Regions from separate parts of the Pseudomonas sp. AMR01 genome, predicted to be linked through region 3. Evidence: riboswitches for the same ligand, from Rfam matches in the RefSeq annotation. Region 3 holds a riboswitch; each other region holds the start of a gene.
What was found. A riboswitch is a leader RNA that binds a small molecule or an ion and turns the genes downstream of it on or off. The one in region 3 is predicted to bind cobalamin.

Region 1 (10,002 bases), on a different contig from region 3:
GCGCCGCGCAACCCACCAGCACGAACTGCACGCGGCGCACCGGAATGCCCAGGGACGCCGCCGAGTCGGTGCCGAAGGTAAACGCATCCAGCGCGCGACGGTGCCACAGGCACACCGCCAACCCCGCCACAGCCACCGGCACCGCCAGCCATACCGACGGCCAGCGCACGCCGCTGAGGTTGCCCAGCAGCCAGAACATGATGCCGCGCGCCTGCTCGGAACTGGCCGACTTGGTGATCAGGAACGCGGTCAGCGCGTTGAACAGCTGCGAACCGGCGATGCCCGCGAGGATGACCTGGCCGGTGCCGCTGGTGGAGCCGCTGGCCCGCGCCAGCAAAATCACCAAGGCGAACGCGGCCATGGCGCCGACAAACGCACCCGCCGACAGCGAAACCAAACCGCCGCCCACGCCGATCAGCGCTACTAACACCGCGCCGGTCGAAGCGCCGGCGCTGATGCCCAGCAGGTACGGATCCGCCAACGGATTACGCAACAACGACTGCAGGATCACCCCGCACGTCGCCAACCCGGCCCCGCACGCGGCGGCGACCAGGGCGCGGGTCAGGCGGTAGTTCCACACCACGCCTTCGTCGATCGGGTCGAGCACATACCCGGCGGCCCAGAGTTTGTTGGCGAGCACTTGCAGCACCACCTGTGGCGAGATGGCGGTTTCGCCGATAGCGACGCCGGCGAGGACGGCCGCCAGCAGCAGCGCGAGGGCGAGTAGGCTGCGCATCATTTAGGCAGGTCGTAGCCGTCGATGGCCGTGGCCAGTTGTTCGAGGCCGTCAAACATGCGGATGCTGGCCTGCAACGCGAGGGCGTCGAGGATGATGATGCGATTGTGTTTGACGGCGTCCATGTTGCGGGTCACTGGGTCGCTGCGCAGGAAGGCGAGTTTCTTTTCATGGTCGTCGGCCGGGTAGCGGCGACGGTCCATGCGTGCGATGACGAGGAAGGTAGGGTTGGCCTTGGCGATGGTTTCCCAGCCGACGGCGGGCCACTCTTCATCCGACTGCACCACGTTGTGCAGGCCGAGGGTTTCGAGCATGAATTGCGGAATGCCCTTATGGCCCGCCACGTACGGGTCGCTGGCCATCTCGGAACTGGAGAACCACACCAGTGCGCTGGCCTGTTTTAGGCCTTTGCTGTGCACGGTGGCGACGGAGTTGGCCAGGCGCGCCTTGAGTTCGTCGTTCAGTTGCTGGCCGCGACCCTGTACGTCGAAAATCTCGGCCAGTTGGCTGATGCTCTTGTAGATCGTCGAGATGCGAAACGGCTCCAGCCGGGTGCCGTCGGCGCCGACCAGGTTGTCCTTGCCTTCGCAGTCGGAGGGCAGCAAATAGGTGGGGATTTTCAGCTCGTGGAACTGCTCGCGTGTGCCCACTACGCCTTGCGGGCCCACCACCCATTCCAGCTCGGCGGCCACCAGTTGCGGGCGCTTGGCGATGACGGCTTCGAAGCTGGGCTCGTTATCAGCCAGGCGCGCGATGTTGTCGTTCTGCGCCTTGAATTGGGGCAGCACGCTGTTGAACCACAGCGAGGTGCCGACCACCTTGTCGGCCACGCCCAGTGCGTAGAGCATTTCAGTGGCGGCCTGGCCGATGGTGACGCTTCGCGCTGGCGCTGCCGGGAAGGTCAACGTGCTGCCACAGTTCTGCACGGTCAGCGGGTAGTGAGTCGGGGCCGCGTGGGCCAGGGCACAGAAGCCCAGGCCGGTGAGCAGGGCGGTAACGCGTGGCAGCATGGGGAAATCTCCGTGGACCGTACGTGAAGCTGGGGAGGTACGGTTGGGAAATCCACCCTCAAACACTGCGATTGTGGCAGGCGAGGACGTCCTTCCCGGACACCCCGCCGGTTAGTGAGTTACTGGGCCGGCAGGTCTCCTGACTGATGCGTCGTCGCCGCGCTCCGGCCTTCCCGAGCAAGGCTCAGTGGCGTGTTGGAGCAGGCTCAGCACCTACAGTTGCGGGGGCAGTTTCGATTGACGTCGCGGGCGGCGTTTCGAATTCCCTATTAGTCCCGTTTGGGAACCGGCGCGGTATGGTAGTCGATCGGGCCGGGCAGGGGGAGCCTCATAGGCCCGCAAACCAGCTGCTTCAGCCTGCGGGGTCTCTATCTGCTGATATAGGGTGTAGGCTAAGGGACTGTTCATCAGATATTAGTCAGTCATGCCCACGCTTAGCGAAGAGAGCCGCCGGATCGTAGCTTCTCTGGCGCACCGTGTTGGTCCGCACGCTGACACTGCAAGCATCGCCGAGGCGATTGTGTCGATTTTGCAGGATATGGGCGCTGCACTTGCCCCCATCATCGGCCAGCAGGGCGTTGCCGCGCTGTACCGCCGCAGCCTCCATTTGTGCGTCTCTAACCATCCACGCCTGGCCCGCACCTATGACAGTGTGCTGGCCAAGATGGACCTGATGGCCCTCAAATCCGTACTCGTGGAGCAAAACCAAACCGATGCGCTGTTCTTCGGTGAGGCGTTGCTGACGACCCTCTACGAGCTACTGACCACGCTGATCGGGCCCTCACTCACCGCGCGTTTGCTTGCTGACGTGTGGCTGCCTTCTTCGAGCGACACCTCTTCGCAGGAAATTTCGCCATGAGCACCAAAGTGACTATCAACCGTCTGGCCACGGGCGTGCCAGGACTGGACGAGGTCCTGGGCGGTGGCTTGCCGGAGTTGTCGTTCAACCTGATCGCCGGCCCGCCTGGCTGCGGCAAAACTACCCTCGCGCATCAAATGATGTTTGCCCTGGCGACGCCGGAGCGTCCGGCGCTGTTCTTTACCGTGCTCGGTGAGCCGCCCCTGAAAATGCTGCGCTATCAGCAGCAATTCGATTTCTTCGACAGTGAGACGATCAACCATTCAGTTCGCTATATCAACCTGGCCAGCGACACACTGGCAGGCGACCTGGATGAGGTATTGCGGCGCATTGTCAGTGAGGTGGAGAAATATTCACCGGCGCTGGTGTTTGTCGACTCGTTCCGCTCCGTGGTGCTGGCCAGCCAGACTCAGGACAACCCCAACAACAACTTGCCGCAGTTCGTTCAGCAACTGGGCATGTTGATGACCACCTGGCAGGCGACCACCTTCCTGATCGGCGAATATTTCACCGAAACCGACACCAACCCGATTTTCACCGTGGCCGACGGTTTGATCTGGCTGCGCCAAAGCGTCGAGCGCAACTCGATGGTGCGCAAGATGGAAATCATGAAGATGCGTGGCCAGCCAACATTGCCGGGCCTGCACACCTTCCGTATTGCCACCTCGGGCATTGAGGTATTCCCGCCGGCTGCGCGCGACCCGTCGGTTGAATCGCCGCCGACGTTCCCGATCAAACGGCTGAAAATGGGCGTGCCGAAACTCGATGAGATGCTCGGCGGCGGCCTGCCTCGGGGCTATTCGTTGCTGGTGGCCGGGCCTTCGGGTTCGGGCAAAAGCATTTTGGCGTCGACCTTTTTGGCCGAAGGCGCGCGCAATGGGGAAACCGGGGTGATTGCGGTGTTTGAGCAACGCCCCAACCATTCGCAAAGCCCTCAATTGGCGACGTTGATCAAGAACGATCAGGTGGGCTTGGTGGACAGCCGCGCGCCGGACCTGTCCATCGATGAAATTGTGCAATTGCTGCTCAGCGAAATCAGCCGCTTGAAGGCGACGCGTGTGGTGATTGATTCGCTGTCGGGCTTTGAACTGGCGCTTGCGCCGACCTTTCGCGCAGATTTTCGCGAGTCGCTGTCGCGCATGGTCACCGCGCTGACCGGGGCCGGGGTCAGCGTATTGATGACCTCGGAGCTGGAAGACCGCTACACCGACCTGCGTTTCAGCCCTTATGGCACCGCCTTTTTGACCGACGCGATCATCGTGCAGCGCTATATCGAGGTCGAGAGCCGTCTGCTGCGCATTATGGCGGTGGTCAAGGTGCGCGCCAGCGCCCACTCCGACGAGCTGCGCCAGTACCACATCGACGACAACGGCCTGCACATTCGCGACATGCTGCCCGAGCAGGAGGGGTTGTTGGGTGGTCGGCCTACCAGGCAGGTGCCCGCCATTGCAGTGACAGGAGATAAACATGTATGAGCCTGACTCATGAGTGAAAACGGCGGCAAGAATGAGCGTGCGCTGAACACTGCGGCCCACGAACTCTTCCTGCTTGGCCAAAAAACCGTTGAAGCCCGCGCCGTATTGGCCGCCCTGCAACAGCAACTCACGGATGCCAGCGATCGTCTGGTGGACACTCAGCACATCGAGGAAGTGATCGAGGCCAATCAGCAACTGGTGCTGGCGATGCTTTTGGCGCAATCCGACGTGGCAGCGCCTCCGCGTCTGGAGGAACAACGCTTGTACCAGGAGCTGCGCGAAGCGAATGCGCAGTTGGTCATCGCTGCGCTCAGCGCCCAAGACCTGCAGGCCACGGCTGAAAGTGCGCTGGGCCAGCAGAGAAGCATCCTGGCGATGGTGGCGCACGAGCTGCGTAACCCGTTGACGCCGATCAGCATGATCGCCGAACGCATGGTTCGGCTGCCGAGCGACCAGCTACCGCGGATGCGCGAGCTGATCGAGGGGCAAGTGCAGCATATTTCGCAGTTGGTCGATGACCTGTTGGACGTGTCCCGCGTGAGTACGGGCAAGCTGCGGATCAACTGCCGTGACGTCGACATGCTGCAAATCCTGAGGGACGCGATTGATGCCTGTAGCCCGGTAATGCACGCCAAACAGCAGCATTTCTCGGCGCAGTTGCCGGAGGGTGTGGTGATGGTCAGCGGTGACCCCATTCGCCTCGCGCAGATTCTGCATAACCTATTGGCCAACTCTGCCAAGTACACCCAAGTGGCGGGCAGCATTGAGTTGTCTGCAAAGGTTGAGGCGCAGACGTTGAAGATCAGCATCTGCGACAACGGCATTGGCGTATCGGCTAAATCGCTGCCGTACATCTTCGACCCGTATGTGCAAGACGACCATGCCATCGGGTTTAACGGCTCGGGGCTTGGGATTGGCTTGACCGTGGTTCGCGAACTGGTCGAAGCCCATGGCGGCAAAGTAACCGCCACCAGCGAGGGCCATGGGAAGGGGAGTGAGTTTGTGGTGAGGCTGCCGCTGTTGTGACCTGCAGGATTACTCTGCTGAGCAGCTTTCCTGTGGTGAGCAGGCTGTCTCTGTGGCAGCCGGACTTCCTGTAGCAGCCGGGCTTCCTGTGGCGAGCGGGCTTGCTGTGGCGAGCGGGCTTGCCCCGCGTTGGGCTGCGAAGCGGCCCCTTCAAGGCCACCGCGCTCGTTCAGACAGACCGCATTGTCAGGTTCTGGGGCCGCTCCGCAGCCCAACGCGGGGCAAGCCCGCTCGCCACAGCAAGCCCGCTTGGCATGATGGAATCAGTCAGCCAAAGCAGCCGTTTCCGGCTTACTTGCGATCCAGCCACACCGTCTGTGCATTGCAGAATTCCCGCACGCCAAAGTGCGACAACTCCCGCCCAAACCCGCTTTTCTTCACGCCACCAAACGCCACCCGAGGGTCGGAGACACTGTACGCGTTGACGAACACCCCGCCGGTTTCCAGCTGATCGGCAATATCACGCGCCTTCGCTGAATCAGTGGTGAAGATGCTCGCCGTCAGGCCGAACTCGCTGTCATTCGCCAGCGCCACCGCGTGGTCGGCGTCGCGGGCGGTGATGATCGAGGCCACCGGGCCGAACAGTTCCTGTTTGAACGAGGTCATCTGGTCGGTGACGTCGGCCAACACGGTCGGCGCGTAGTAGTTGCCGGCGCCGGGCACTTTATTGCCGCCCAGCAAGAGCGTCGCGCCTTCTTCGATCGTGGCCTGGACCTGGCCGTGCAGCTCGTCGCGCAGGTCGAAGCGGGCCATTGGGCCGATGTAAGTGGCGGCCGAAGTGGGGTCGCCCATCACCAGCGCGCGGCTGGCCTCGAGGAATTTGGCAGTGAAGGCCTCTGCCACACCGGCCTCGATGATCAGGCGCTTGGCGGCGGCGCAGACCTGGCCGCTGTTCTGGAAGCGACCAATCAATGCGGCCTGCACGGCGGCGTCGAGGTCGGCATCGTTGAGCACGATAAACGGGTCGGAGCCGCCCAGTTCCAGCACGCATTTTTTCAGCGCGGCACCGGCCTGTGAGCCGATGGCGATACCGGCGCGCACGCTGCCGGTCAGGGTCACGGCGGCGACGCGGGGGTCAGCGATGGCGCTGGACACGCCGTCCTGGGTTACGTTGAGCACTTCAAAAATGCCGTCAGCGAAACCGGCTTTGTGGAAGGCTTGTTGGATCAGGTAGGCGCTGCCCATCACGTTCGGCGCGTGCTTGAGCAGATACGTATTGCCAGCCAGCAGGGTCGGCACCGCGCCGCGCAGCACTTGCCACACCGGGAAATTCCACGGCATCACCGCGAGAATCGGGCCCAGCGGGCGGTATTCGATGTGCGCGGTGCCGTTGTCCACCAGCGTGGGTTCCGGGGCGAGCATGGCCGGGCCGTGGGCGGCGTACCACTCGCTGAGTTGCGCACACTTTTCAATTTCGGCGCGGGCCTGGGCGATGGGTTTGCCCATTTCCAGGGTGATCATTTGCGCCATGTCTTCTGCTTGATCACGCAGCGCAGCAGCCAGGGCCAGCAGTAATTCGGCGCGCTGGCCCACCGGCTGGCGGCGCCAGGTGCGGAAAGCGCCGGTGGCGCGGTCGAGGGCGGCATTCAGCTGCGCCTCGGTTTCGTAGAGGTAGCTGCCGACGGTTTCGCCAGTGGCCGGGTTGATCGAGAGAGCATGGGTAGTCGCGTTCATGGCACCGTCCTGCGCAGTGATTCAAGTTGAGTTCAGCGTACGGGGCTATATCTTTTCTGGAAACTGAATAATATTAAGCAATACATTCACGATTGGAGAATGATTTGGACCTGGTGCAGCTGGAAATCTTCAAGGCCGTTGCCGAACAAGGCAGCATCAGCGCCGCCGCGCAGTTGATTCATCGTGTGCCGTCGAACCTGACCACGCGCATAAAGCAGCTGGAGCAGGATTTGGGCGTGGAGTTGTTCATCCGCGAGAAGAGTCGCCTGCGACTGTCACCGGCCGGGTGGAATTTCCTCGGCTATGCGCGGCGCATTCTCGACTTGGTGCAGGAAGCGCGCGCGACGGTGGCGGGGGAGGAACCTCAAGGCGCCTTCGCCTTGGGTTCGCTGGAAAGCACGGCGGCGGTGCGCATTCCGTCGTTGCTGGCGGCGTATAACCAGAAGCACGCCAAGGTCGAGCTCGACCTGAGTACCGGGCCCTCGGGCACGATGATTGAGGGCGTGCTGTCTGGGCGCCTGGCGGCAGCGTTTGTCGATGGGCCGGTATTGCATGCCACGCTGGAAGGGGTGGCGGTGTTTGAGGAGGAAATGGTGGTGATTGCGCCGCTGCACCACGCGCCGATCACGCGCGGGCAGGATGTGGCGGGGGAGAACATCTATACCTTTCGCTCGAACTGTTCATACCGGCATCACTTCGAACGCTGGTTCTCACAGGACGGCGCAGTGCCGGGCAAGATTTTCGAGATGGAGTCTTACCACGGCATGCTTGCCTGCGTCAGCGCCGGGGCCGGCTTGGCGCTGATGCCACGCAGCATGCTGGAAAGCATGCCGGGGTTTACTGCGGTGAGCGTGTGGCCATTGGCGGACAGCTTCCGCATCCTGCACACCTGGCTGATCTGGCGGCGGGGCACGGTGTCGCAGAGTCTCAATAGCTTCGTAAAGCTGCTGGAAGAACGCAATCTGGTCGCAACCTAAATCTAATGTGGGAGCTGGCTTGCCTGCGATGGCATCCACTCGGTGTGCCTGATGTACCGAGTCTCTTGCATCGCAGGCAAGCCAGCTCCCACATTTTTGATCAGCGTTAGCCGCCGAATTGCAGAGTGCCCATCGCCAGTTTGGCCATGATGGCCGTCGCGCCCAGCTGCACCAGCCACAGCGCCAACCCACCAAGAAATACGCCGAGCGCCACTTGCAGCACCAGGCTTTTCTGGCGCTTGGCTTGCGGGGCGCGCGGGGTGAAGTCGTGCAGTTCGTCGCGGTCGGCGCGCAGGTCCAGGTCGTCGTTTCTCATAAGGCTCTCACGGCAAAGGGGCAATCGGGGTCCAGTCTAGGGGCTGGGGGCTACGCGCAGCGAATTTTTTGCAGGCTGCGCATCTTTTATGGCGATCCGTCTTTTTTCTGGCAAGCCAGCTGGTTGTGGTGGGCTCAGCTTGTTGTGGTGAGCCAGCTTGTTGTGGCGAGCGAGCTTGCTCGCGCTGGGGCGCGTAGCGGCCCCTTGTTCAGGCACCGCGATTGTTCAGTAAGTTCACGGTGGCAGGTTTTGGGGCCGCTGCGCAGCCCAACGCGAGCAAGCTCGCTCGCCACAGGGGATACGGTTTGCCCACAAAAAAAGGGAAGCCCATTAATGGCTTCCCTTTTTTAATCACCGCAAAGGCTTACAACACCTTAACAATCGCCTCGGTTACAGCGCCGATGTTCGACTGGTTCAACGCCGCCACACAGATGCGCCCGGTGTCGAGTGCATAGATACCGAACTCGGTGCGCAGGCGGGTGACTTGCTCAACGGTCAGGCCGGAATAGGAGAACATACCGCGCTGGCGGCCGACGAAGCTGAAGTCCTGGCCTGGTGCAGCCTTGGCCAGTGTGGCGACCATCTGCTCGCGCATGCCACGGATGCGCAGGCGCATCTCGGCCAGTTCGGCTTCCCACTGGGCGCGCAGCTCAGGGTTGGTCAGCACGGCAGCCACGATCGCCGCGCCGTGGGTGGGCGGGTTGGAGTAGTTTGTGCGGATCACGCGCTTGACCTGGGACAGGATGCGCGCGCTTTCTTCTTTGGAGTCGCCGACGATGGACAGTGCGCCCACGCGTTCGCCGTACAGCGAGAACGACTTGGAGAACGAGCTGGACACAAAGAACGTCAGGCCCGATTCAGCGAACAGCCGCACGGCAGCGGCGTCTTCGTGGATGCCGTCGCCAAAGCCCTGGTAGGCCATGTCGAGGAACGGCACCAGGTTCTTCGCCTTGACCACGTCCAGCACGTTTTGCCAGTCGGCCGGGCTCAGGTCGACGCCGGTCGGGTTATGGCAGCAGGCGTGCAACACCACGATGGACTGTGGCGGCAGGGCGTTGAGGTCTTCGAGCAGGCCGGCACGGTTCACGTCGTGGGTGGCGGCGTCGTAATAGCGGTAGTTCTGCACCGGGAAACCGGCGGTTTCGAACAGCGCGCGGTGGTTTTCCCAGCTCGGGTCGCTGATGGCAACAACGGCGTGCGGCAGCAGTTGCTTAAGGAAGTCAGCGCCGATCTTCAGCGCGCCGGTGCCGCCGACCGCTTGTACGGTTGTAACGCGGCCAGCCGCCAGCAGTGGCGATTCAGCACCGAACAGCAGGGTTTGCACGGCTTTGTCGTAGGCGGCAATACCGTCGATCGGCAAGTAGCCACGGGCGGCGTGTTGCGCCACGCGAATGGCTTCCGCTTCGGCAACGGCACGCAAGAGTGGAATCTTCCCCTCCTCGTTGCAATAAACGCCCACGCCAAGGTTGACCTTGGTGGTTCGTGTGTCGGCGTTGAATGCTTCGTTGAGGCCCAGGATTGGATCGCGTGGTGCCATTTCGACAGCGGAGAACAGGCTCATTTTGCGGCAGCTCTATGGGGAAGTGGAGGGACGTGTCGCGCTCCAGCCGAATGCACTAGAGCGGTGCACAAACGGGGAGCTAGTATAGAGGCCATAGAGGCTGAGGGCGACAACCGAAACGGCTTTTCGGCCATGTTTTTCGGTTTATTTGCCGACCGTTAGTCTTATTGCAACATTGATCCCGGACGGCAGGTAAGACACTTGCCTTGAAACCCGACACATTCGGCACCACTTCTACAGCTATCATGGTTTTTTCCTGCAACCTGCGATGACTATTCGCGGGTCGCTGAGCTTTTTTCGTCCTGGTGTGGTTGATCCGGGGTGACCTGAAAGAGGTACGTAATGTCGGATTTCCAGCTCGTCACCCG
Region 2 (10,002 bases), on a different contig from region 3:
AAACGGGCGAGCATGAAAAGTGCTCATGATCGGGCGCACTGATTATCGGGATTTTAGCCTGCGCAAGCCAATGCAAAGGTGGCCTGGGCGGTTTTTTTGCGGGTGATCAGCAGCCGCGAAGGGGCGTTGCAGAGGTGTTCAGCCAGGGCCAGGGCCGCGCTTTCGGCGATGCCGTAACAGCCGGTGTGGGCAAACGCCACGTCGGATGTGTGGCTCAGGCGGCCCTTATAGGGGGCCAGTTGTTCTGCGCTGAAACATTGAAAGGGCAGGCTCAGGTGTTCGGCCAGAGCGAGCAACCCCGGCTCATCCTGTTTGCGATCAATACTGGCCAGGGCGGTAATGCGCGAGCGCTCAATACCGCCCTCGGCGAGGGCGGCGTCAAACAGCGCCAGCAGGGTGTGAACGTCACAACCCCGTTGGCAGCCCAGGCCGACCACCAGGGTCATGCCGAGTATTGACCGTCGCGGTTGCGGCGAAACAGCCAGGCGCTGATCAGGCCCAGGGCCAGCCAGAACGCCACGTTGGTCAACTGCGAGGCAATCTTGAACTGCGCTTCCAGTGCCTCCGGCGCCAGCATCGAATGCACCTCAGGCTGCGGCGCGCCGATTACATGCGGCACCGCCAGGATCGCCACGCCCAACACTTTCAACAGCCAGCCGCGGCCAAACACCAGCAACGCGATACCGGCAGCCGTGGACGCGGCGGTGCCGATCCACCAGACCTGGCGCTGTGCCAAATCAGCAGCGGCGGTACCCGGCAACTCAGGCGGCAGGCCCAGCGTGGGCGCCAAAACAAAGGTCGCGTAACCCGCCAAGCCCCATAACAGGCCCTGGGCCGCGCGGGTTGGCGCGCGCAAGGTGTAAAGGCCAGCCAGCATCAGCGCAAAGCCCACGGCAACCACCAAGTTGCCGCCGGTGGTCGACAGCACGCGCTGCCAGCCGTCTTCCGGTTCCCAAGCTTGGGCGTCGTGAGTGTGCGCCGCTGCGCCAGGGGCATGTTCATGCGCTGCCGGAGCCTTTTCAAAGGTCTCCGCCTGCACAATCAAAGGGGCGACCCAGAAGCTTTGCAGCAGGGTCAGCAACAGGGCGGCGAGCAGGCCGGTAAAACCTGCGGTCTGGGCAATGCGCTTGATCATGTCGACAGGCCTCAGTGGCACGGGAACGCGGCGCTGTGGCGAGTATCGTGGGCGGCGTTGTGCACCGCTTCGATGTGCGAGAAACCGGCGAAATACACCAGGCACGCGCCGAGGATCGACGCGCCGATGGCGGCGGTCAGGCGTTGGCTCAAGGTGGCGGTGCTGCTGGCGGTGTGCGAGGTGCTACTGATGATCGACATGGCGCGTCCCTTCTGGGTTTCAGGGTGACGCAGGCGCATAAGACCCCGCGAGCCGGGCACGCAGGGTTCGAACAGCGCCCGCCCACCGCGGGTTTGTTATCTGATTTTTTCGGGCCGGTCTCCGGGCTTGCGAGGGGCGCTCTGCGGGAGAGTCAGCCTGAAAACGTCGCCTTCCCATGCCCAAGGGGCACAGTGGATATGACGTTTCGCTCGCTTACCGTTGCGGGGGCAGCACCGGACTGTCGTGTGAACATGAGTCACCGGTTTCCCGTTTCACCCTGTGAAGGGCACCCGAAACAAGGCGGGTAGGAAAGCATGCAGAGCGGCGGTAGTCAAACTGACCGAGCACCTGTAGCCTTGCACCTTCGAGGTTCTTCGACCGAGGTCGAAGCTAAGAAGGGAACACGGTTCAAGCCGTGGCTGCCCCCGCAACTGTGAAGGGTTTAACTGACTGCCACGCCACTGCCACTACGGCGGGAAGGCGCAGCCGGCGCCGGTCGAGAGACCCGCAAGCCCCAAGCCAGGAGACCTGCCTCGTGACCGATTTTCTACTTTAACCGGGCGGGGTGATCCGGTGACGAAATCAGCTGCTGCGCGCTGTCGCAGGGCCTATCGTCCCGTATGCCCGCCCCAAAGGGCATCCGATGAAAACACTGGCCAAACTCCCCGTCACCATCGTTACCGGCTTTCTCGGCTCGGGTAAAACCACCTTGTTGCGCCACATGCTCGACAACGCTCAGGGCCGTCGCATTGCCGTGATCGTCAACGAGTTCGGCGAGCTGGGCATCGACGGTGAAATCCTCAAGCAGTGTTCCATCGGTTGCACCGAAGAAGAAGCCAACGGCCGCGTCTACGAACTCGCCAACGGTTGCCTGTGCTGCACGGTTCAGGAAGAGTTCTTCCCGGTGATGCGCGAGTTGGTGGCGCGTCGCGGTGACCTCGACCACATCCTCATCGAGACCTCGGGCCTGGCCCTGCCAAAACCCCTGGTGCAAGCCTTCCAGTGGCCGGAAATTCGCAGCGCCTGCACCGTTGACGCGGTGATTACCGTGGTCGACAGCCCGGCCGTAGCCGCTGGCACGTTCGCCGCGTTCCCGGATCAAGTAGACGCTCAGCGCAAACTCGACCCGAACCTGGACCACGAATCGCCGCTGCACGAGCTGTTCGCCGACCAACTGGCGAGCGCCGACCTGGTCATCCTCAACAAATCCGACCTGATCAGCCCGCAAGACCTGGCCCGCGTGCGCCTGGAAGTCGCTGAAGAATTGCCGCCAGCGGTGAAAATCATCGAAGCGAGCAGCGGTCGCGTGCCGCTGGACGTGTTGATCGGCCTGGGCGCAGGCTCCGAGGAACACATCGACGGGCGCCACAGCCATCACGATCATCACCACGAAGGTGAAGACGATCACGACCATGACGCGTTTGACTCGATCTCCATCGACCTGCCGCAAGCTGACGAGTCGCTGCTGCTCGACGCCTTGACCCAGCTGGTGGTGCAGCACGGCATCCTGCGCGTCAAAGGCTTCGCGGCGATCCCGAACAAGCCGATGCGCCTGTTGATTCAGGGCGTGGGCACGCGCTTCGACAAGCATTTCGACCGCGCCTGGGGCGCTGACGAAGCGCGCATCACGCGCCTGGTGCTGATCGGCCAAGAGCTGGATGCGGTGGGCCTTGAAGCGCAATTGCGCGCCGCGCTCAGCGTTTAACCCATGCACCTGCTCAGGACTCAGCCCGGTGGTTTTGTCGCGGACGACAATATTGCCGACCTCGGCCAAACCCCCGCTGAACTGGTGATCCTGTGCAGCGGTGATTCGAGCCTGGCGCTGCTCGCCGAAGCGGCGCAGCAGTTGCCCGACGACTACCCCAGCGTGCGCCTGGCCAACCCGATGCAGGTGCAGAATCACGCTTCGGTCGACCTCTACGTCGATGAGGTGCTGCGCCACGCCAGGGTCATCCTGATTTCGCTGCATGGCGGCATCGGCTATTGGCGTTACGGCATCGAGCGCCTGGTGGAGTTGGCCGAGCGCGGCGTGCAGTTGATCCTCGTGCCGGGGTGTGATCGCCCCGACCCGGAACTCAGCGCTTTGAGCACAGTGGGTGTGGCTGAGCGCGACCGCCTGTGGCACTTCCTGCGCCAGGGCGGCATGGGCAATGCTCTGGATTTTTATCGCTGCCTGGCCAGTGAATACCTGGGTCGCGACTATGCCTGGGCCGAACCGCGCACCCTGCCGCGCACGGCGATTTATCACCCGCGTAAAGCCGACGCTCGCTTGAATGATTGGCAAGCGGATTGGAACCCCGAGTTCCCGGTGGCCGCCGTGCTGTTCTACCGCTCGCATTTGCAGGCGGCCAATACCGGCTTTATCGACGTGTTTTGCCAACGCTTGCAGGCGGCGGGCCTTAACCCGTTGCCCATCGCGGTGGCCAGTTTAAAAGAGCCCGGTTGCCTCACGGTGGTCGAGGACCTGCTGGATGACGTGCAGGCAGCGGTGATTCTGAACACCACCGGCTTCGCCCAGTCCAGCCCCGAAGCGCCGCATGTGCGCCCGTTTCGTCGCAATATTCCGGTGATCCAGGCCATCTGCGCCCAAGACAATGAGCCCGGCTGGAAGGCCAGTGCGCAAGGCCTCGGCCCGCGTGACTTGGCGATGCACATTGCCTTGCCGGAGCTGGACGGGCGCATCATCAGCCGGCCGATCAGCTTCAAGGACCTGGCCTGGCGCAGTGAGCGCAGCCAGTCGGACGTGGTGTGCTATCGCGCTGCGCCCGAGCGTATGGATTTTGTTGCCGAACTGGCGCGGCGTTGGGTCGAGCTGGCGCGGGTGCCGAATGCCGACAAACGCATCGCGCTGATCCTCGCCAACTACCCGACTCGCGACGGTCGCATCGGCAACGGTGTGGGCCTGGATACGCCGGCGGCGGCGCTGAATATCCTGCGTGCGCTGCAGGCTGAAGGTTATCCGGTGCCCGATGTTTTACCGAGCAGCGGCACCGCGCTGATCCACGACTTGCTTGGCGGCGTGACCAACGACCTGGACAGCCTCGACTTGCGTCCGTGCCACCAAAGCCTGGGCCTGGACGATTACCAGGCGATGTTCAATCGCTTGCCTGAAACCAATCGCCAAGCGGTGACAGCGCGCTGGGGCAACCCGCAAAACGACCCTATGTGCCGCGATGGCCGCATGATGATCGCCGGCCTGCGCCTGGGCCTGACCTTTGTCGGCATTCAACCGGCGCGCGGTTATCAGGTGGACCACAGCGCGGTGTATCACGACCCGGACCTGGTGCCGCCCCACGGCTATCTGGCGTTTTACTTCTGGTTGCGCCACACCTACGGCGCCCACGGCGTGATTCACGTGGGCAAGCACGGCAACCTCGAATGGCTGCCGGGCAAGGGCGTTGGGCTGTCGGAAAACTGCTGGCCCGACGCGCTGCTGGGGCCTTTGCCGAATATCTATCCGTTTATCGTCAACGACCCGGGCGAGGGCGCCCAGGCCAAGCGCCGCACTCAGGCGGTGATCATCGACCACTTGATGCCGCCGCTCACCCGCGCCGAAACCTATGGCCCGCTGCGTGATCTTGAGCTGTTGGCCGATGAATATTACGAGGCGCAGTTGCTCGACCCGCGACGTGCCCTTGAGCTGCAAAAAGACATTCTCAAGCTGGTGCGCGAAACCCGCATCGACGCAGAGCTTGAAATGGACAGCGACGCCGACGCCGCCATCTGGCTGCCGCGCCTCGACACCTATTTGTGTGATTTGAAGGAATCGCAGATCCGCGACGGGCTGCATATTTTCGGCGAGTCGCCCGAAGGCCGCTTGCGCATCGACACCTTGCTCGCCTTGCTGCGCATCCCCCGTGGCGACGGGCGTGGCCCGCAATCGAGTTTGCTGCGGGTGTTGGCCAAGGCATTCCAGCTGGGTTTTGATCCGCTGGACTGTGCGCTGGCCGAGCCCTGGACCGGGCGCCGTCCCGAGGTACTGCAACAGATTGACGCGCAGTTGTGGCGCACCGCCGGCGATACCCGCGAGCGCCTGGAATTGTACGCCGCGCGTTTGATCGAGCAGGCGCTGGAAGGGCCGCTTGAGCAGTTGGAAGAACCCGGTTGGGAAGACGTGAAGGCGGTGATCGAAAGCCTGCGCATCGTCGTCGCGCCGCGTCTGGATGCCTGCGGCCCGGCAGAGATGCAAGGGTTGCTGGATGCCCTGAGCGGGCGTTTTGTGCCGGCCGGGCCAAGCGGCGCGCCGAGTCGTGGTCGCCTGGATGTGCTGCCCACCGGGCGCAATTTCTTTAGCGTGGATGTGCGCAACCTGCCCACCACCACGGCGTGGCGGATCGGTTTCCAGTCAGCCAATTTGATTCTTGAACGGCATTTGCAGGACCACGGCGACCACTTGCGCCAACTCGGTTTGTCGGTTTGGGGTACCGCCACCATGCGCACCGGCGGCGACGACATCGCCCAGGCGATGGCGCTGATGGGCGTACGCCCGGTGTGGGCGACGGGCAGCCAGCGCGTGGATGATTTTGAAATCCTGCCGATCAGCTTGCTCGACCGCCCGCGTGTTGACGTGACGCTGCGGGTGTCCGGGTTCTTCCGCGATGCGTTCGCCAACCTGATCCGCCTGTTTGATGCGGCGGTGCAGGCGGTGGCCGCGCTGGATGAGCCGGACGACATGAACCCGCTTGCCGCCAAAGTGCGCAGCGAGCGGGAGGCGCTGCTCGCGTCTGGCCTGGATGAAGAGGCGGCGGCGAAACAGGCTGGCTGGCGCATTTTCGGCGCCAAGCCCGGCGCGTATGGCGCAGGTGTGCAGGGCGCAATTGACGGTCGCCTGTGGCAAAGCCGCGAAGACTTGGCCGAGGTGTACCTGAACTGGGGCGGTTATGCCTATGGCGGGTCGGATGAAGGCACCGCCGCCCGCGAACAGTTCGCGCAGCGCCTGAGTCAGGTGCAGGCCGTGTTGCAGAACCAGGACAACCGCGAGCATGACCTGCTCGACTCCAATGACTATTACCAGTTCCAGGGCGGCATGCTCGCCGCCGTGGAAACCCTGAGCGGCGACAAGGCCGCCAGCTACCATGGCGACCATAGCCAGCCGGACCTGCCTAAAATCCGCACGCTGAAGGAAGAGCTGAACCGGGTGATCCGTTCCCGCGCCGCCAACCCCAAGTGGATCGAGGGCGTGAAGCGGCATGGCTATAAAGGCGCGTTCGAGATGGCGGCGACGGTGGACAACCTGTTCGCCTTCGACGCCACCACCGCGCTGATCGATGATCACCAATATGCGTTGCTTGCCGACGCGTATTTGCTTGACCCTGATACCCGGGACTTTGTGCAGCAGCACAACCCCGACGCCCTGCGCGACATGACCGAGCGCATGCTCGAAGCTCAACAGCGCGGCATGTGGCAGGAACCGGGCGCTTATAAGGAAGCCCTGGAAAACCTGTTGCTGGACATAGAAGAAGACAGCTGAGATGCCGCGCTTGGCGTGTTGTTGGCGGTCAGTTGCAGCGAGCGGGCACGTCTGTCGGGGCGTGCAGGCACACTGTGGCGAGCAGCCTTGTTGTGGCGAGCGGGCTTGCCCCGCGTTGGGCTGCGCAGCAGCCCCAGAACCAGGCGCAGAGGAGTGCTTGGCAGACCGCGTTTGCCTGTATTGGGGCGGCTTCGCCACCCAACGCGGGGCAAGCCCGCTCGCCACAACAAGCCTGCTCGCCACAAGAAGCCCGCTCGCCACAACAAGCCTGCTTATCACAGCAAGCCCGCTCTCCAGGGCAAGCCTGTTTGCCACAGTAGGCCCGCTTGCCACGGGGCATTTCCAGATTGATGAAGTTGACCGAGGGCTCGCATGACTGATATCCCGCATTTTCCGCTGTCCGCCGTGGTCGGCGCTGACGAATTGAAACTGGCGCTGTGCCTGACCGCCATTGACCCGAAGATCGGCGGTGTGTTGATCGAGGGCCCGCGCGGGATGGCCAAATCCACGCTTGCGCGCGGCTTGGCAGACCTGTTGGCGAGTGGTCAGTTTGTCACCTTGCCATTGGGCGCTACCGAAGAGCGCCTGGTGGGCACGCTGGATCTGGACGCGGCGCTGGGCGAAGGTCGCGCGCAGTTTTCCGCCGGTGTATTAGCCAAGGCGGATGGCGGCGTGCTGTACGTCGATGAAGTCAACTTGTTGGCCGATCACCTGGTTGACCTGCTGCTGGACGTGGCCGCCAGCGGCACCAACCTGATCGAGCGTGACGGCATCTCCCATCGGCATTCCGCGCGTTTCGTGCTGATCGGTACCATGAACCCGGAGGAGGGCGAGTTGCGCCCGCAACTGCTCGACCGCTTCGGCTTCAATGTGGCGCTGAGCGGGCAGACCCTGCCGGCCGAGCGCGGGCAGATCATCCGCCGTCGCCTGGATTTCGACAGTGACCCCGTCGGGTTTTGCAAGCAGTGGGCCGAGCCGCAGGCAGCCTTGCGCGAGCGCTGCACCCAGGCGCGGGCGCGGCTCGACAGCATTGAATTGGATGACGACGCCTTGGCGCAGATCACCGAGCGCTGCTTTGCTGCCGGTGTCGATGGCTTGCGCGCCGACTTGGTCTGGCTGCGCGGTGCCAGGGCGCATGCCGCGTGGCGTGGCGCAGCCGCCATTGCCGAAGAAGATATCGAGGCCGTGGCTGAATTTGCCCTGCGCCACCGCCGTCAGGAGCAATTTCCGCCGTCCAGCCCTGCTGAACAAGGGCAGGCGCCAAAGCCCTCCGACACCTCACCCGGTCAAGGCCAATGGGGCGATATGCCCGCGCAGGCTTCTGCCATGGGCGCACGCCGGGATGTGCCCTCCTGGCCAAAAAAGCCTTAGGCATTCGCCCTCGACCTGACTCGGGGGCGGATGCCCGACCCAAGGCGGGGCAAGTGGACAGAGGCCGCCATGGCAAGGCGCGCAGCGCAGAATACGGCTCGATCAATTGGCCGGGCACCTTGCTCGGCGGTCGGCCGCAGTGCCGTGAGGATATGCTCTATCACCTGCGCAGTCGTTCGGCCGATGAGCTGTGGCTGGTCATTGTCGACGCGTCCGCTTCCACTCGGCGGCACCGCGCGTTGACCGATGCCAAGGGTTTATTGGCCCAGCTGTTTGATGACGCGTATCGGCAACGGGCGCGCATGGCGTTGTTGACGGCCAGCGGGCAGTCACCGAAGTGGCAGGTGCAAGGCCTGAAAGCTGCAAAGGGTTTGGCGCAGTGGTTGAAGCAGCTGGGGGCGGGCGGCGGCACGCCATTGCTGGCGGCGCTGATTGAAGCCAGGCAATGGCTGGCAGTGCGGCGCAAGCGGTATCCCTCTGAACAGCAGCGATTGCTGGTGATTACCGATGGCCGATTGAAGGACATTGCCGGGTTGCCATTACTGGAGTGCCCGGGGTTGCTGGTGGATATCGAGCGTGGGCCGATCAGGTTGGGTCGGGCTGAAGAGCTGGCGGTTGGGTTGCAGCTGGATTATCGGCATATCGACAGCTTGTAGTGTCTGGGCCTGCGCATTCGCGAGCAAGCCCGCTCCCACAGGGGAATGCATTCCAAATGTGGGAGCGGGCTTGCTCGCGAAGAGGCCTTGAAATCCACCACAAGGCTGTCAGCCAGCCCCCGGCACATTCGGCCAAAGGTCTGCCACCAGAAACAGCCGCTCGGCTTCCTCCCAATCCTCACCCACCTGAACCAGGCGCACCAGCAACTGCGCCGGCGCCATCGGGTCCAGCTCGCTCAGCCAGGCGTGCATCTGTTCTTCGCTCCAAACGTCACTCGCCGCGTAATGTGCCGGCGCCAGCCACGCATGCCGTGGCAGAGGTTGCCAGCAGCCCGGTGGACGCACGCAGACAAAGTCCCGCCAATCACGCTGATGCAACCAGCGCCCGCGCAAATGCTGCGGATGGGCGCCACGGGGTGATGCAGCTTCGCCAGGCCACGGGTAGAGCAAATACCCACCCAGCCACAAATGCGCATCGAACTGCTGAATATCCAGCGCCGCCAGCACTTCGCGGCTTTCCGGCCGTGCCGAAATCGGCAATTGATGTTGGGCCAGGTGCGCCAGTTTACGGTCGAGCCGATCATGGCAACCCGGGCCGAGCCATTGCGAACTGTCCTTGCCGTCTCCGTCTTGCGGCCCCAGATAAAGCTTGATCGCCAGTTCCAGGTGATGCACCCCATCGCGGTCGCGCAGCAGCATGTCGAGTTCGCCCAACGTATGCCCGGCGCGGCGGATCGGCAGGTTGGCGGCCAGCAATTCCACGCCCGGCGCATGCTTCACGGCGAACTGCCACAGGCGTTCGTAATACAGGCCCAGGCGCCGCGTGCGGGCCTGGCTCAGCCACTGCTGCAATGGGCGGCTGTCGTGGTCAAGTGAGCGTAACCAGTGTTCGAGACGCTCGGGCGCCTGCACCCAGTCGCTGCCGGCCAGCGGGTGGCGCTGGGGCCACGGCGTCTGTTCGAGCATCGGCGGGGCGAGCATGACCCACGCCAGGTCACGCACCTCGGGGTGGCGCAGTTGGCGGGGCAGGGTGTGTAAATCGGGGAACACAGTCATGTGTCCGAGCATAGCTGTTTAACCGTCCTGTCGGTGGCTGAGAACCATTGTCATCAAGGCCTGACGGCGACAAAGGGTTTTGCCTGACGCGGCCTTTCGCCCATAATCGTTCT
Region 3 (10,002 bases):
CGTGTTTGTGTTCTTGCTGCATTCGATCCTGACGCCGTTTCTGGTGGCGTTGCTGCTCGCTTATCTGTTCGATCCCGTAGTGGATCGCCTGGAGAAAGCCGGCCTGTCACGCACCTGGGGCGTGGTGGCGGTGTTTGCCCTGTTTACCATGATCATCACTGCGCTGGTGTTGGTGTTGGTGCCGATGTTGGCCAAGCAGCTGTTCCGTCTGTATGAACTGGCGCCGCAGATGCTTGATTGGTTGCAGCACACGGCCATGCCGTGGGCCCAGGCCAAGTTGGGGCTGGCGGATGGTTTTTGGAAGTTCGACAAGGTCAAGGCGGCCATCAGCGAGCACATGGGCCAGACCACCGATATTGTCGGTGTGGTGCTCAGTCAAGCCACGGCGTCCAGCCTGGCGTTGATTGGCTGGCTGACCAACCTGGTGCTGATTCCGGTGGTGGCGTTCTACCTGTTGCGCGACTGGGACATCATGATGGCCAAGATCCGCAGCCTGCTGCCGCGCGACCGTGAGGAGCAAGTCGTCTCGCTGGCGGAGGAGTGCCACGAGGTGCTCGGCGCGTTCGTGAGGGGTCAATTGCTGGTGATGCTGGCGCTGGGGATTATCTATGCCGCAGGCTTGATGGCGATTGGGCTGGAGCTGGGTCTATTGATCGGCTTGATCGCAGGCTTGGCCGCTATCGTGCCGTACATGGGGTTCGTGATTGGTATTGGCGCCGCGTTGGTGGCGGGGCTGTTCCAGTTTGGCGGCGACCTGTACCCGATGCTCGGGATTGTCGCGGTGTTCATGGTGGGCCAGGCGCTGGAAGGCATGGTGCTCACGCCGTTGCTGGTCGGCGACCGGATTGGCCTGCACCCGGTGGCGGTGATCTTTGCGATCCTGGCTGGCGGCGAGCTGTTCGGTTTTACCGGCATCTTGCTGGCTCTGCCGGTGGCGGCGGTGATCATGGTGCTGCTGCGCCATCTGCATGATCTGTACAAGCATTCGGATGCGTACGCCGGGGTCGAAGACCCCAAACTGTAACCTTTGCATCACAAACCCGGCTCCGGCCGGGTTTGTCGTTTCTGGGGCAGGCGGCAAGGCTATTTGCGCAAATCGCCCCAAGTAACGCAAACCTTTGATTTTGCTTGCGGTCTGTTGCATTGTGCGCCCAGCGTCACGGGTATAAACTTTGCAAACTTTACACAGAGGCCACCAACGGCTCGTTTGGAGCCGTTCAGTCAGCATGAAACCGATTCAGCTGCCCTTGGGTGTGCGTCTGCGTGACGACGCCACCTTCATCAATTACTACCCAGGCGCCAATGCCGCTGCACTCGGCTATGTCGAGCGGCTCTGCGAAGCCGACGCCGGGTGGACTGAAAGCCTGATCTATCTGTGGGGCAAGCACGGCGTGGGGCGTACCCACCTGTTACAGGCAGCATGCCTGCGCTTTGAGCAGATGGGTGAACGGGCGGTTTACCTACCGCTGGCCGAGTTGATGGATCGCGGTATCGGAATTTTCGACCACCTCGAACAATACGAACTGGTCTGCCTTGATGACCTGCAAGTCATCGCCGGCAAGGCGGAGTGGGAAGAGGCGCTGTTTCACCTGTTCAATCGCCTGCGCGACAGCGGCCGACGTTTGTTGATTGCCGCTTCCACCTCGCCGCGCGAGCTGCCGGTGAAGCTGGCTGACCTCAAGTCGCGCCTGACCCTGGCACTGATCTTCCAGATGCGCCCCTTGTCTGACGAAGACAAATTGCGCGCCCTGCAATTGCGCGCGTCCCGTCGCGGCCTGCACCTGACTGACGAAGTCGGGCACTTTATCCTCACACGTGGCACCCGCAGCATGAGCGCGTTGTTCGACTTGCTCGAACAGCTCGATCAGGCCTCGTTGCAGGCCCAGCGCAAGCTCACCATTCCCTTCCTGAAAGAAACTCTCGGCTGGTAGCCAGCCCAGTCAAACCGGGGCTTTCGGCAAATTTCAGGTGCCAGAAAGCCTGCGTTTGGGCCGGTATTGCCACGCAAATGCCATCAATGGGGAGTTAAGGGCTTAGATGTCATCGTTCAAACCAGAAGTCACATAGATCACGATTGAATTTGCAAATCGATCTGATAGTGGGCATAGTCTCGGCTTCTTTACATACCAGCCACGGTCGTGCCCATGCTAAATCGCTTCGCACCCCTCGTGCCTCTCGCACTTGTAACCCTTTTGTTTGGTTGCGCCTCCCACCCTCAGCAGGTGGTCGAGCAGCAAAAAAGCCAACAACAATCCCAAGCCAAATTCGTTGCATCGCAGTCTTCCTCTGTTTATCAGGAAGCTCTTTACAATGAAGAACGGGCAACCGAAAAAGAATTGGTCAACTTTGCTGGTCGCAAGCCTTACCAGCTTCCCGTTCTGGCTGACAGCATTCTTGAACGCGGCATGTCCCTGATCGGTACCCGTTACCGTTTCGGCGGTACCTCTGAAGCCGGTTTCGACTGCAGTGGCTTTATCGGCTACCTGTTTCGTGAAGAAGCCGGCATGAACCTGCCGCGCTCGACCCGCGAAATGATCAACGTGGATGCACCGTTGGTCGCACGCAACAACCTCAAGCCCGGTGATCTGCTTTTCTTCAGTACAGCAGGCCGTGGCCGTGTCAGCCACGCCGGTATCTACTTGGGCGATAACCAGTTTATCCACTCCAGCAGCCGTCGCAGTGGTGGTGTTCGCGTCGACAACCTGGGTGACAGTTACTGGAGCAAAACCTTCATTGAAGCCAAGCGCGCACTCGCCATGGCCCCGACGACGGTTACCGCTAGTAAGTAAAGTTAAAGTGATACTTGAAGTTTGATGTGTAAGCGCTAGAATCCCTGGATATTGTTGGAATCCGTTCGCGCGAGCTTTGCTTGCGCGTTCTGGTTTTCAGCCTTCGGCAGCGAAAGCCGCATCCAGACCAGGATTGTTCTGCACATGTCGAACTCGGCCCGCCTCATTCTTCTCGTTTGCGCCGCGCTCCTCAGCGCCTGCTCAAGCCGTCCGCCGCCGCCCGCTGCTCCCGTAGCAGTGAAGCCCAAGCCGGTGTTCAACTATTCCGTCCAAAACTATTCGCCTGCGGCTGAAGACGTGCTCTTTCGCGCGCTGGGCCTGGTCGGCACGCCGTATCGTTGGGGCGGCAATACGCCGGACTCCGGGTTTGATTGCAGCGGCCTGATCGGTTTTGTGTTCCGCGACGCCGCCGGGATCTCCCTGCCGCGTACCACCCGTGAACTGATCGTGATGCGTGCGCAAGACGTCAGCGAGCAAAACCTGCAAACCGGTGACTTGCTGTTTTTTGCCACGGGTGGCGGTTCTCGTGTGAGCCACGCCGGGATCTACGTGGGCGAAGGCCGCTTTGTGCATGCGCCGCAGACGGGCGGTACGGTGAAGCTGGACACCTTGTCCAAGGCGTATTGGCAGAATGCCTACCTGAGCGCCAAGCGCGTGTTGCCGGCCAATCTGGCGCGCAACCCGTAAAGGCACACAGAGACCAGTGTGGGAGCTGGCTTGCCTGCGATGCAGTCAACTCGGTGTCTCAGTTGCACTGCGGCGATGCTATCGCAGGCAAGCCAGCTCCCACATTTGCTTTGTGTTGTGCTTGAAATCGGCTACTTAGCCGCCGACACCCGCCACACCTTATTCCCCACATCATCTGCCACCAGCAAATCCCCCTGCTGATCAATCACAACGCCCACCGGCCGGCCCATGGCTTTCTCGTCCTTGTCGAGGAACCCGGTCAGCACATCCACCGGCTGCCCTTTAGGCTGGCCACCTTCGAACGGCACGAAAATCACCTTGTAGCCACTGTGCGGCTTGCGGTTCCACGAACCGTGCTGGCCGATAAACGCGCCGTTGCTGAACTGCGCAGGGAGTTTGCTGCCCTCGGCGAACGTCAGGCCCAGCGATGCGGTATGCGGGCCCACGGCGTAATCCGGCGCAATCGCCTTGGCCACCAGGTCCGGGCTCTGCGGGTTTACCCGCACATCCACGTGCTGCCCGTAGTAACTGAATGGCCAGCCATAGAACGCGCCATCCTTGACCGAGGTGATGTAGTCCGGAACCAGGTCGCTGCCGATCTCGTCGCGCTCATTCACTGCGGTCCACAGCTTGCCGCTTTGTGGTTCCCAGGCCATGCCGTTGGGGTTACGCAGGCCTGAGGCGAAAATGCGGTGCTGGCCCGTGGCACGGTCCACTTCCCAGATCGCCGCCCGACCTTCTTCGGCCGCCAGGCCGTTCTCGCCAACGTTGCTGTTGGAGCCAACGCTCACGTACAGCTTACTGCCGTCCTTGCTCGCCACCACGTTTTTGGTCCAGTGGTGGTTGATGCTGCCACCTGGCAAGTCGACGACCTTTGTACCGGCCTGCTTGATCACGGTTTCGCCCGGTTGGTAGGGAAAACGCAGCAGCTTGTCCGAATCCGCCACATACAGGTCATTGCCCACCAGGGTCATGCCGAAGGGCGAGTTCAGATTTTCCAGAAACACCGTGCGCGTTTCGGCCACACCATCGTGGTCGGCATCGCGCAGCAGCGTGATGCGGTTCGGGCTGGGTACGCCCGCGCCGGCACGGCCCATAACCTTTTCCATTACCCAGCCGCGTATGCCTGCGGAATCATCCGGCTTGGGCGGTGCATTGGTTTCGGCCACCAGCACATCGCCGTTGGGCAGCACATACAACCAGCGCGGGTGATCGAGCCCTTCGGCAAACGCAGCCACCTGGGTGCCTGCGGCGGCGGTCGGCTTCATGCCATCAGGCCAGCCAATTGCCGGGGCGATGTTCACGGTGGGGATCAGGGTTTTGTTCGGCTCCGGCAATTTGGGCGAAGGCCCGGTGCCGTCGGACACCTGCAAGGTAGAGCTTTCACCGCAGGCGGCGAGGGTGCCGGCGACCATGATCAGTAAGGCAAGTCTTGTTTTATGCATGGTTTTCTCCTGAATACCTGTAAGGGTAGAGGAGTGCGGCAGTGGGATGGTTCAAGTGCAAGGCCAGCTTTAATTGACGCTCCACCCCCAACCCACTAACCTTCGCGGCTTGTTCCAGGTGCTCTGTGGCCCGTGGGTCGACAGAGTGAAACAGGGAAGCCGGTGAGTGAGCGCACTTGTACACAGTGCTGCCGCAACTCCGGCGCTGCCCCCGCAACGGTAAATGAGTGAAAACGGTGCTTTTTGCCACTGTATCGCACGCGATATGGGAAGGCGCATCGTCGGTTGCCCTCTCCACGAGAGCGCCACTCATGAGCCCGGAGACCGGCCTGGATCATCCAACAGCATCACGGTGGGCGATGCTTGGCTGTCTGTTTTTGTCTTTTTCCTGCCCGCCGTTTTTGTCCAGCCCCAACGGAGAGCTGCCATGACTGATTCCCCCGACCGCGAAGAACGCCACCTGGCGCGCATGCTGCGCAAAAAAGCCGTGATCGACGAGCGCATCGCCAATTCCCCCAACGAGTGCGGATTGTTGCTGGTGCTCACCGGTAACGGCAAAGGCAAGAGCAGCTCGGCGTTTGGCATGCTCGCCCGCGCCATGGGCCACGGCATGCAGTGCGGCGTGGTGCAGTTCATCAAGGGCCGCCACAGCACCGGTGAAGAGATGTTCTTCCGTCGCTTCCCCGAACAAGTACGTTTCCATGTGATGGGCGAAGGCTTTACCTGGGAAACCCAGGACCGCCAGCGCGACATCGCCGCCGCCGAAGCCGCGTGGGTCGTGTCCCGCGAACTGCTGCAAGACCCCGCCATCGGCATGGTAGTGCTGGACGAGTTGAACATCGCCCTCAAGCACGGCTACCTCGACCTCGACCAGGTGCTCAGCGACCTGCAAGCCCGCCCGCCGATGCAACACGTGGTGGTCACCGGCCGTGGCGCCAAACCTGAGCTGATTGAGCTGGGCGACACCGTCACCGAAATGGGCATGCTCAAGCACGCGTTCCAAGCCGGGATCAAGGCACAGAAGGGCGTCGAACTTTGAATCAGCCCCGTCATTGCCCGGCTGTCCTGATCGCCGCACCGGCGTCCGGCCAGGGCAAAACCACCGTCACCGCCGCACTCGCGCGCTTGCACCGCAACCTGGGGCGCAAGGTGCGCGTGTTCAAATGCGGGCCGGACTTTCTCGACCCCATGATTCACGAGCGCGCCAGCGGTGCGCCGGTGTATCAATTGGACATGTGGATGGTCGGCGAACAGGAAAGCCGCCGCTTGCTGTGGGAAGCCGCAGGCGAGGCCGACCTGATATTGATCGAGGGCGTGATGGGCCTGTTCGACGGCACGCCGTCCAGTGCTGACCTGGCGCGCCACTTCGGCGTGCCGGTACTCGGCGTGATCGACGGCACGGCCATGGCTCAGACCTTTGGCGCGCTGGCCCTGGGCCTGGCGCGTTATCAACCCGACTTGCCGTTCGCCGGCGTGCTGGCCAACCGCGTCGGCACCCTGCGCCACGCGCAACTGCTGGAAGGCAGCCTCACTGAAGGCTTGCGCTGGTACGGCGCATTGTCTCGAGAAACCGGGATCGAATTGCCCAGCCGTCATCTGGGCCTGGTGCAAGCCAGCGAGCTAAATGACCTCGACATGCGCCTGGACGCCGCCGCTCAAGCGCTGGGCAGCAGTTGCGAAGTCGCCGTGCCGCCGCCGGTGACCTTTGCCGTACCGGAAGTGATCAAGGCCGAGCCGTTGCTCACGGGCGTGCGCATTGCTGTGGCCCGCGACGAGGCCTTCGCCTTCACCTACGGCGCCAGCCTCGACCTGTTGCGGGCAATGGGCGCCGAGTTGCACTTCTTCTCGCCGATCCACGACCGCGAGTTGCCCGACGCCGACAGCCTCTATCTGCCCGGTGGTTACCCGGAACTGCACCACACGGCGCTGTCGGAAAATACCCCGATGCTCGATGCGATTCGCGCCCATCACGCCGCCGGCAAACCGTTGTTGGCCGAGTGTGGTGGCATGCTCTATCTGCTCGATTCGCTCACCGATGTCGACGGTACCCGCGCCGAGCTGGTTGGCCTGCTGCAAGGCGATGCGGTGATGCAGAAAAAACTGGCGGCCCTGGCGCTGCAAAGCGTCGAGCTGCCGGAAGGTGTATTGCGTGGCCACACCTATCACCATTCGCTGACCAGCACCGAGTGGGAGCCGATTGCCCGTGGCGTGAGCCCGAATGGCGGGCGCGGTGCCGAATCGGTTTATCGGCAGGGGCGGATGACGGCTTCCTATGTGCACTTTTATTTTCCGTCGAATCCGGCTGCTGTGGCCGCATTGTTTGCGCCTGATCGGGAGGCCGCCATCGCAGGCCAGCCAGCTCCCACACTGGAGGGTGTTTCAACTCGGTCAACTGTGGGAGCGGGCTTGCCCGCGATAGGGCCATGACCGACAACGCCTTCCCTCAAGCCGACCGCGACGCCGTCTACCGCGCCATCGCCGAACGCCGCGACATGCGCCACTTCACCGGTGGCACCGTCGCTCCCGAGTTGTTGCACCGCCTGCTCCAGGCTGCCCACCAGGCGCCCAGTGTCGGATTGATGCAGCCCTGGCGCTTCATTCGCATCAGCGACCGACAACTGCGTGGGAAAATTCAGCAGTTGGTGGAGGAAGAGCGCATCCGCACCGCCGAAGCCCTCGGCGAGCGCTCCGACGCGTTTATGAAGCTCAAGGTCGAAGGCATTCATGACTGCGCCGAAGTGTTGGTAGCGGCGCTGATGGATGATCGCGAGCGTCATATCTTTGGTCGTCGCACCTTGCCGGAAATGGACATGGCTTCACTGTCCTGTGCGATCCAGAATCTGTGGCTGGCGGCGCGCGTCGAAGGCCTTGGCATGGGCTGGGTCTCGCTGTTCGAGCCTCAGGCCCTGGCCGACTTGCTGGGCTTGCCACCCGGCGCAAAACCCCTGGCGGTGTTGTGTCTGGGACCGGTAGAGGCGTTCTACCCGGCACCGATGTTGCAGCTCGAAGGCTGGACCGATCCACGGCCGCTGAGTGACATGTTGTATGAAAATGTGTGGGGAGTGAGTCAATGAGTGTGGCCTTGCTGTGTGTCGCGGCAGTGGCGCTGGACGCGTTGCTGGGCGAGCCCAAGCGCTGGCATCCGCTGGTGGCGTTCGGCAATTTCGCCGGGCGCATCGAGAAACGTTTCAATGCCGGCGGCCGTGGCTGGCGCAGCCATGGCGTGACCGCGTGGTTCATCGCTGTCGTGCCGCTGACATTGCTGGCCACCGCCTTGTCGTGGGCGCCGTACATCGGCTGGGTGCTGGAAATTCTGGCGTTGTACTGCGCCCTCGGCATGCGCAGCCTGGGTGAACACGTGATCCCGGTGGCCCAGGCCCTGCGCAGCGGCGACCTGGACGAAGCGCGCAAACGCGTGAGCTATTTGGTCAGCCGCCAGACCACTGAATTGGATAGCACCGAAGTTGCCCGCGCCGCCACCGAATCAGTGTTGGAGAACGGCAGCGATGCGGTGGTTGCCGCGCTGTTCTGGTTTGTGGTCGCCGGTGTGCCGGGCGTGGTGCTCTATCGCCTGAGCAATACCCTTGACGCCATGTGGGGCTATCGCAACGAACGCTTCGAACGCTTCGGCTGGGCAGCGGCCAAAATCGACGATGTGCTGAACTACATTCCTGCACGTCTGGTGGCGTTGACCTACGCGGTATTGGGCAACACCCGACTGGCACTCAAATGCTGGCGCACCCAGGGCCCGACATGGGACAGCCCGAATGCCGGGCCGGTGATGGCGGCGGGCGCCGGTGCACTGGGAGTCGAACTGGGCGGCGCGGCGATTTATCACGGCGAGTTGCATCAGCGCCCGCAACTGGGAGAAGGCCCGGCAGCCGATGCCGATGCCATCGACCGAGGCTGGCAACTGGTGCAGCGCGGCGTATGGTTATGGCTGCTGATCCTTTGTGCAGGGGCGCAATTTTATGCTTGAACACGGTGGCCGGCTGCGCAAGGCGGCGATGCAGTACGGGATTGCCGAGGCCGACTGGCTCGACCTGTCCAGCGGCCTGGCGCCATGGCCGTGGCCGATCCCCGAAATCCCTCTACGCGCCTGGGCGCGGTTGCCGGAAACCGATGATGGCCTGGAGAAAGCCGCCAGCGAATATTACGGCGCCGCCCATGTGTTGCCGGTGCCAGGTTCCCAGGCCGCGATTCAGCTGTTGCCGCGCCTGCGTCGCACCGGCAAGGTCGGCGTGTTGTCGCCGTGCTATGCCGAGCATGCCGAAGCCTGGCGCCGTGCCGGGTACGTGGTGCGTGAGGTGCAGGAACAGGAAGTCGACTTCTTCCTCGACGGCCTCGACGTGCTGGTGGTGGTCAACCCCAACAACCCCACGGGGTTGAGCCTGGCGCCGCAGCGCCTGCTCGATTGGCACTCGCGGCTGGCGCAGCGCGGCGGCTGGCTGGTGGTGGACGAAGCGTTTATGGACGTCACTCCACAACTGAGCCTGGCGAGCCACGCCCATCAAGTCGGGCTGATTGTGCTGCGTTCCTTCGGTAAGTTCTTCGGCCTGGCCGGTGTGCGCCTGGGCTTCGTGCTGGCCGAGCGCAGGTTGCTCAAATTGCTCGCCGAGCAGGTCGGGCCATGGGCCGTCAGCGGGCCGACGCGGGTAATCGGCCAGGCGTGCTTGCGCGATACCGCTGGGCACACACGCCAACGTCTTCGCTGCATCGAAGCCGGCCAGCGTTTGTTTGAGCTGCTCGAGCGCCACGGCTTTCAACCCCACGGTGGCTGCGCCTTGTTTCAATGGCTGATCACCCCTCACGCCGAACGGCTGCACGAATTCATGGCCCAGCGCGGCATTCTGTTGCGCTTGTTTATCCATGACAGCAGTGTGCGTTTTGGTTTGCCCGACACCGAGGCGCAGTGGCTGCGAGTCGATGAAGCGCTGGCCGCCTACAAGGAAGTCTCATGACTACGTTGATGGTGCAGGGCACCACTTCCGATGCCGGCAAAAGTACCTTGGTCACTGCGTTGTGCCGTTGGCTGGTGCGCCAGGGTGTGGCGGTCGTGCCGTTCAAACCACAGAACATGG

Region 1: it holds a riboswitch for cobalamin, as region 3 does, so the genes downstream of both, Q7C20_RS18840 (ABC transporter substrate-binding protein) here and cobO (cob(I)yrinic acid a,c-diamide adenosyltransferase) in region 3, are expected to answer to the same signal.
Region 2: it holds a riboswitch for cobalamin, as region 3 does, so the genes downstream of both, Q7C20_RS20960 (CbtB-domain containing protein) here and cobO (cob(I)yrinic acid a,c-diamide adenosyltransferase) in region 3, are expected to answer to the same signal.

What each region holds. Positions count from the first base shown of each region.
Region 1 covers NZ_JAUTYR010000022.1:60,277-70,278, forward strand. The annotation lists gene Q7C20_RS18835 (FecCD family ABC transporter permease) at 1-739, opposite strand, end outside; gene Q7C20_RS18840 (ABC transporter substrate-binding protein) at 736-1,746, opposite strand; cobalamin riboswitch at 1,858-2,052, opposite strand; gene Q7C20_RS18845 (hypothetical protein) at 2,171-2,605, shown strand; gene Q7C20_RS18850 (RAD55 family ATPase) at 2,602-4,080, shown strand; gene Q7C20_RS18855 (sensor histidine kinase) at 4,090-5,106, shown strand; gene Q7C20_RS18860 (aldehyde dehydrogenase family protein) at 5,398-6,780, opposite strand; gene Q7C20_RS18865 (LysR family transcriptional regulator) at 6,885-7,757, shown strand; gene Q7C20_RS18870 (hypothetical protein) at 7,864-8,073, opposite strand; gene Q7C20_RS18875 (amino acid aminotransferase) at 8,438-9,634, opposite strand; gene uvrB (excinuclease ABC subunit UvrB) at 9,977-10,002, shown strand, end outside.
Region 2 covers NZ_JAUTYR010000029.1:32,936-42,937, reverse strand. The annotation lists gene Q7C20_RS20970 (cobalamin biosynthesis protein) at 54-446, opposite strand; gene Q7C20_RS20965 (CbtA family protein) at 443-1,135, opposite strand; gene Q7C20_RS20960 (CbtB-domain containing protein) at 1,147-1,335, opposite strand; cobalamin riboswitch at 1,430-1,645, opposite strand; cobalamin riboswitch at 1,687-1,887, shown strand; gene cobW (cobalamin biosynthesis protein CobW) at 1,980-3,041, shown strand; gene cobN (cobaltochelatase subunit CobN) at 3,045-6,806, shown strand; gene Q7C20_RS20945 (ATP-binding protein) at 7,179-8,177, shown strand; gene Q7C20_RS20940 (VWA domain-containing protein) at 8,231-8,833, shown strand; gene Q7C20_RS20935 (DUF1853 family protein) at 8,942-9,889, opposite strand.
Region 3 covers NZ_JAUTYR010000008.1:126,727-136,728, forward strand. The annotation lists gene Q7C20_RS10320 (AI-2E family transporter) at 1-1,024, shown strand, start outside; gene hda (DnaA regulatory inactivator Hda) at 1,227-1,931, shown strand; gene Q7C20_RS10330 (C40 family peptidase) at 2,145-2,789, shown strand; gene Q7C20_RS10335 (C40 family peptidase) at 2,934-3,476, shown strand; gene Q7C20_RS10340 (PQQ-dependent sugar dehydrogenase) at 3,608-4,921, opposite strand; cobalamin riboswitch at 5,021-5,269, shown strand; gene cobO (cob(I)yrinic acid a,c-diamide adenosyltransferase) at 5,349-5,960, shown strand; gene Q7C20_RS10350 (cobyrinate a,c-diamide synthase) at 5,957-7,348, shown strand; gene bluB (5,6-dimethylbenzimidazole synthase) at 7,345-7,995, shown strand; gene cbiB (adenosylcobinamide-phosphate synthase CbiB) at 7,992-8,900, shown strand; gene cobD (threonine-phosphate decarboxylase CobD) at 8,893-9,882, shown strand; gene Q7C20_RS10370 (cobyric acid synthase) at 9,879-10,002, shown strand, end outside.